DNA from 2 places in the Streptomyces sp. NPDC045678 genome. Region 2 is predicted to be linked to the other one. Evidence: riboswitches for the same ligand, from Rfam matches in the RefSeq annotation. Region 2 holds a riboswitch; the other holds the start of a gene.
What was found. Region 2 has a riboswitch for glycine ahead of gcvP (aminomethyl-transferring glycine dehydrogenase). Riboswitches for the same ligand answer to the same signal wherever they lie in the genome.
Positions count from the first base shown of each region.

Region 1 (3,396 bases), on a different contig from region 2:
CACCGGCCACGGAATCGGCACCTGTCCGAGTGCCCGGCCGAGCGCTTCCATGGGCAGGTCGCGTGCGTTGCCGTCCCAGGTGGACAGCTCGACGCCGACGAAGAGCGTCGGGTCGTCCGTCTCCACGGCGGCCAGGCAGCGGCGCGCGGTGAGCACGACGCCCGCGGTCTCGAACTCGCGGCCCGCGGCGGCGAGGAAGTCGACCGGGTCCTCCTGCCAGTCCGGTTCGAAGAGGCGGACCCGGCCGCCGGTGCTCGGGCCGTCCAGCTCGGTTCGGCCGGTCCTGCACAGCTCGGCGACGGCGGGCGGCGGCAGCGGGGCGCCGACGGTGCCGTCCGGGTTCAGCGCGATGCCCAGCTGCGGGGGCAGGCCGCGGGCGAACTCCACGGCGGGCGCCACGGTGACGCCCATCCGGTCCGCCGCGTCGCCGAGCGCCTGGCGGAACTGCTGCTCGGAGGTGAAGACGGGGACGTATGCCTGTCCTTCGATCTCCAGGGTCGGCAGGTCCAGGGTGCCGCTGTCGGGGCCGCCGCCGTTGGGAAGCGGTATCCAGAGGTGGCTGCGGCCGAGCACCTCGACGATGCGGGCGCCCGCCGACGCGGGGGCGCCCAGTGAGGCCGCGAGGACCTCCTCCAGTTCATTGCCCGGCCATCCGCCGTACGGATGGGCATGTGCCTGCGCCGGAAAGTCCATCTGTCCAACCCCTGCTCGCGACCGCTCTGCCTGCGGCTCGAACCCTAACGCCGGGCCCGGTCACCGGTCGAAGGCGATCACCCGCAGGACCTGCGCGGCCGCGCGGTCGAGCAGCACCGCGGAGCGGCAGCCGCGCGGCAGGTCGCCGCGCTCGGTGGCGGCGACGAGCCGGCCGACCGTCCTGCGGTGGCGTGCGAACGCGTACCGGGAGACGCCGCGGCCGCGCTCGTGCTGGCCCCGCAGCGCGGTGTCCACCGGGACGTCGAGCATCAGGAGGTGCAGGGCCGTGCCGCGGCGGGCGGCCTCGCGGGCGAGCCAGCGGCGCACCCACGTCTGGGTGCCGCAGTCGTGCACGACGACGCCGGCCCCGGAGCGGAGGGCGCGGCGCAGCGTCGCGTAGTGCGCGAGGCGGACCAGGGGGCGGTACACCGCGTAGGGCAGCAGTCGCGGCATGCGGTGGGACCAGCGGTCGCGGGTGTCCTGGGAGTCGATGCGCGGGCCGGTGACGGCCTGCCGCATCAGGGTCGATTTTCCGCCGCCGGGCAGCCCGGAGACGACGACCAGGTCGCCCTCGCCGAACGTGAGGCGGCGCGGGCTGTGGCCGGCCCGCTGCCGCAGGTCGCGGACGACGGCGACGGGGAGCCGGCCGCAGCTCTCCGCGGCCGGGGCGGGGGCCTGCTCGGGCAGCGCCTTGGGCAGCGCCACCCCCGTGGAAGTGGCGTAGAGACTCGTCCTGCTGCGCACCGTGATCGGCCTCCCCATAGCGGTCACGTACTGCTTCCCCACCAAGTGTAAAGAGAAGGTAATGCGACACAAGAGCGTTCCGGGGTGACGGAACCCTCTGCCGGACACGGGTCCCCCTGAACAGAGTCGCGTGCAATGATGTGCGCGCCAACTCCATACAGGCCGTTCGAATCCGCGCGGGAGAGTCTCCGGAACCAGTTTCTGAGCTGGGTACCCGGGGCGCCGAAGGAGCAAGCCCCTCCCTTGAATCTCTCAGGCCCCGTACCGCGCGGGCGAGGCACATCTGAAAAGCGGGCCGCCCCGGCGGTCCCACCCAAGGTGCAAGCCGGCGTCTCGGAGAACGAGACACTCCCGGCGAACCTCTCAGGTTCCGATGACAGATGGGGAGGACAGACCTCGCCGCCCGTCATGCCCTGGGAGTCCCCTTCATGAGCACTGCCCCCCGTCTCACCGCCCTCGATGCCGTGCATCGTGCGCTCGGCGCGACCATGACCGACTTCGCGGGCTGGGACATGCCGCTGCGGTACGCCAGCGAGCGCGACGAGCACAACGCCGTGCGCACCAAGGCCGGCCTCTTCGACCTGTCGCACATGGGTGAGATCACCGTCAGCGGCCCCGAGGCCGTGGACTTCCTGAACTTCGCGCTGGTCGGCAACATCGGCTCCATCGGCGTCGGCCGCGCCCGCTACACCATGATCGTCGCCGAGGACGGCGGCATCCTCGACGACCTGATCGTCTACCGGCTCGGCGAGCCCGACGCCCCCGAGTACATGGTCGTCGCCAACGCGTCCAACGCCCAGAACGTGCTGAACGAGCTGAGCAACCGCGCCGGGGAGTTCGACGTCGAGGTCCGCGACGACCGCGAGGCGTACGCGCTGCTCGCGGTCCAGGGCCCCGAGTCCCCCGGCATCCTGAAGTCCCTCACGGACGCGGACCTGGACGGCCTGAAGTACTACGCGGGCCTGCCCGGCACCGTCGCGGGCGTCTCCGCCCTGATCGCCCGCACGGGCTACACCGGCGAGGACGGTTTCGAGCTGTTCGTCTCTCCCGGTGACGCGGAGAAGCTGTGGGGCGCGCTGATGGAGGCGGGCACGCCCGTCGGCATGGTCCCGGCCGGCCTCTCCTGCCGCGACACGCTGCGCCTGGAGGCGGGCATGCCGCTGTACGGGCACGAGCTGACCGCCGGCCTCACGCCGTTCGACGCGGGCCTCGGCCGGGTCGTGAAGTTCGAGAAGACCAGCCAGTCGGACACCTTCCTCGGGCGTGCCGCGCTCGCGGCCGCCGCCGAGCGCGCCGAGACCGCCCCGCCGCGCAAGCTGGTCGGCCTGATCGCCGAGGGCCGCCGCGTCCCGCGCGCCGGTTTCCCGGTGGTCGCGGACGGCAAGGTGATCGGCGAGGTCACCTCGGGCGCCCCGTCCCCGACGCTGGGCAAGCCGATCGCGATGGCGTACGTGGACGCGGAGCACGCGGCGCCGGGCACCGAGGGTGTCGGCGTGGACATCCGCGGCACCCACGAGCCCTACGAGGTCGTGGCGCTGCCGTTCTACAAGCGCCAGAAGTGACCCCCGCGTCAGAAGTGACCCCCCGCACATCTTCCCCGTTCCGCAGCACCCACCCGCGTACAGGAGAATTCAGGTCATGAGCAACCCCCAGCAGCTTCGCTACAGCAAGGAGCACGAGTGGCTCTCGGCCACCGAGGACGGCGTGGCGACCGTCGGCATCACCGAGCACGCGGCCAACGCGCTCGGTGACGTCGTCTTCGCGCAGCTCCCCGAGGTCGGTGACACGGTGACCGCGGGCGAGTCCTGCGGCGAGCTGGAGTCGACCAAGTCGGTCAGCGACCTCTACGCCCCGGTGACCGGCGAGGTCGTCGCCGCCAACCAGGACGTCGTGGAGGACCCGTCGCTGGTCAACTCCGCTCCGTTCGAGGGCGGTTGGCTGTTCAAGGTTCGCCTCGCG
Region 1 covers NZ_JBWKJS010000011.1:55,889-59,284, reverse strand. Annotated here, with positions in the region: gene AC07DO_RS33045 (enhanced serine sensitivity protein SseB) at 1-693, opposite strand, end outside; gene AC07DO_RS33040 (AAA family ATPase) at 754-1,455, opposite strand; glycine riboswitch at 1,605-1,714, shown strand; glycine riboswitch at 1,715-1,827, shown strand; gene gcvT (glycine cleavage system aminomethyltransferase GcvT) at 1,866-2,999, shown strand; gene gcvH (glycine cleavage system protein GcvH) at 3,076-3,396, shown strand, end outside.
Region 1: linked by a shared signal. The riboswitch ahead of gcvT (glycine cleavage system aminomethyltransferase GcvT) and the one ahead of gcvP (aminomethyl-transferring glycine dehydrogenase) in region 2 are both predicted to bind glycine.

Region 2 (3,396 bases):
GGCGGAGCGGGAGTCGAAGTCGGTCAGTGTCGAGGACACGTACGACGTGGACATCCACGACCGGGTGCGGGTCAGGGCGGAGGTCGCGCGGCTCGCCGAGCGGTGTGTGCAGCGGCTGCGGGCGGCGGGGCACTCGGGGCGGACCATCGTGCTCAAGGTGCGGCGGTTCGACTTCTCCACGCTGACGCGGTCCGAGACGCTGCGCGGGCCCACGGACGACCCAGGGGTGGTCCAGGAGGCCGCGGCGCGGCTTCTGGAGGCCGTGGACACCACAGGGGGCGTCCGGCTCCTGGGAGTGGGCGTCACGGGCCTCGCGGACTACACGCAGGAAGATCTCTTCGCGCAGGCCCAGGCGGAGGCGCAGGCGCAGACCGCGAGCGCGGAGGGAGTGTCCCTGGCGAAGAGCGGGGAGGCCGGGCCGGGGGAGGCGGTGGGGCCGGTGGGTCCGGAGCCGGAGCGTGCCGAGGAACCGGTGGCGCCGGCGCAGCGGCGTTGGGTCGCCGGGCACGATGTGCGGCATGCCCAGTACGGGCACGGGTGGGTGCAGGGAAGCGGCCTCGGGCGGGTGACGGTGCGCTTCGAGACGCCGCTGTCGGCGCCGGGGCGGGTGCGGACGTTCCGTACGGACGACCCGGAGCTGGCGCCCGCGGAGCCGCTGCCGCTGGTCGCCGCGCCGGCGCCGGCCGCACGGCCCGTTTCCGGCTGAGGTGCGTCAGGGGCTCTCCGTGCCCGCGACGCGGCCGAAGTCCTGGTCCGGGGGTGGCACGGAGGAGGGCGGGGGCTGTGGGGGTGTCGTGTCCAGGCCGTAGTGGTGGTAGAGCTGGAGTTCCTGCTCGGGGGAGAGGTGGCGCCCCACTCCGAAGTCCGGGGCGTCCTTGATCAGGTCGCGGTCGAAAGGGATGCGCAGGGTGCCGTCCTCGACGAGTTCGCTGGGTTCCAGGGGGACGAAGGCGTCCCGGCTGAAGAGACCGGTGCGTATGGCGGCCCACTCCGGGGCGCCGGTCGCATCGTCGAGGTAGACCTCGTCGACCGTGCCGATCTTCGCCCCGTTCCGGTCGAACGCCTTGCGGCCGATCAGGTTGCGCGGATCGATATCGGTCTGCACGGGCCCTCCAGCTGGTCGCGGCTTGTCGAAAACGGGCGTAACTCATCCTTAATCATTCGTAGTCACTACGAAAGAGCACTTCGGGGCAGGCGGCCACTCGAGGGATCGGGCATGGTCCTCGCTGGTACGCTGGCGCCTGGCCGCTGACCCCGTGCGGGAGAGCTCTCCGGATCACACATCCGGAGGCGCCGAAGGAGCAAATCCTCCCCGGAATCTCTCAGGCACCCGTACCGCACGGACGAGGTCACTCTGGAAAGCAGGGCGGGCGTCGGGCGGGCACGTTCGGAACCCTTCCTCACCGACGGTGAAAGCAGATCTGTCGCGAGACGGGCCTGTGAAGCTCTCAGGTTGACATGACAGAGGGGGAGGCCGTCCGGGTACCCGCGCCGTGGTACCCCTCGCAGGTCGTGCAGACCAGGAGGCCTCCGCAATGACTGCCACCAATCGCATCCCGCTCTCCGAGCTCGAGCAGGGCATCCCCTTCGAGCAGCGGCACATAGGGCCCGATGCGGAAGCGCGGGCCAAGATGCTCGCCCAGGTCGGGTACGGCTCGCTCGACGAGCTGACGGCCGCCGCGGTACCGGATGTGATCAAGAACGCCGAGGCGCTGAACCTGCCCGGCGCGCGCACCGAGGCCGAGGTGCTGGCCGAGCTGCGCTCCCTCGCCGACCGCAACCAGGTCCTCGACTCCATGATCGGACTCGGGTACTACGGGACGTTCACGCCGCCGGTCATCCTGCGGAACGTGATGGAGAACCCGGCCTGGTACACGGCCTACACGCCGTACCAGCCCGAGATCTCGCAGGGCCGTCTCGAGGCGCTGCTCAACTTCCAGACGATGGTCGCCGAGCTGACCGGTCTGCCCACCTCCGGGGCCTCGCTCCTCGACGAGGGCACCGCCGCCGCCGAGGCCATGGCGCTGTCGCGGCGCATGGGCAAGGTCAAGAACGGCGTCTTCGTCGTCGACGCCGACGCGCTGCCCCAGACCGTCGCCGTCATCCAGACCCGCGCCGAGCCGACCGGTGTCGAGATCGTCGTCGCCGATCTGAGCCAGGGCATCCCGGCCGAGGTCGCCGAGCGCGGGGTCGTGGGCGTGCTCGTCCAGTACCCGGGCGCCTCCGGTGTCGTACGGGACATCAAGCCGCTGATCGACGAGGCCCACGAGCTCGGCGCGGTCGTCACCGTCGCCGCCGACCTGCTCGCGCTGACCCTGCTCACCTCGCCCGGCGAGCTCGGCGCCGACATCGCCGTCGGCACGACGCAGCGCTTCGGCGTGCCGATGGGCTTCGGCGGCCCGCACGCCGGCTACATGGCGGTCCGTGAGAAGTTCGCCCGCAGCCTCCCCGGCCGCCTCGTCGGCGTCTCCGTCGACGCCGACGGCAACAAGGCCTACCGCCTCGCCCTCCAGACCCGCGAGCAGCACATCCGGCGCGAGAAGGCCACCAGCAACATCTGTACCGCACAGGTGCTGCTCGCCGTCATGGCCGGAATGTACGCCGTGTACCACGGGCCCGAGGGCCTGAAGTCCATCGCGCGCCGCACGCACCGGTACGCGACGCTCCTCGCGGCCGGGCTCACCGCCGGTGGCGTCGAGGTCGTCCACGGTGCGTACTTCGACACGCTGACCGTGCGCGTCGAGGGCAAGGCCGAGCAGCTCGTCTCCGCCGCCCGCGAAGCCGGCGTGAACATCCACCGGGTCGACGCCGACCACGTCTCCCTCTCCTGTGACGAGACCACGACGCGCGCCCAACTGGCCGCCGTCTGGGGTGCGTTCGGAGTGGACGCCGACATCGAGGCGCTGGACGCCGCCACCGCGGACACGCTGCCCGCGGGCCTGCTGCGCGGCGACGACTACCTGACGCACCCCGTCTTCCACCAGCACCGCTCCGAGACCGCGATGCTGCGCTACCTGCGCAAGCTCGCCGACCGCGACTACGCGCTCGACCGCGGCATGATCCCGCTGGGCTCCTGCACCATGAAGCTCAACGCGACCACCGAGATGGAGCCGGTCACCTGGCCCGAATTCGGCCAGCTGCACCCCTTCGCCCCCGCCCAGCAGGCCCAGGGCTACCTCACGCTCATCCGCGAGCTGGAGGAGCGTCTCGCCGAGGTCACCGGGTACGACAAGGTCTCCCTGCAGCCCAACGCCGGATCGCAGGGCGAGCTCGCCGGGCTCCTCGCGGTCCGCGGCTACCACCGCGCCAACGGCGACGCGCAGCGCACCGTCTGCCTCATCCCGTCCTCCGCGCACGGCACCAACGCCGCGAGCGCCGTCATGGCGGGCATGAAGG
Region 2 covers NZ_JBWKJS010000013.1:9,571-12,966, forward strand. Annotated here, with positions in the region: gene AC07DO_RS35760 (DNA polymerase IV) at 1-706, shown strand, start outside; gene AC07DO_RS35765 (PRC-barrel domain-containing protein) at 713-1,105, opposite strand; glycine riboswitch at 1,250-1,348, shown strand; gene gcvP (aminomethyl-transferring glycine dehydrogenase) at 1,536-3,396, shown strand, end outside.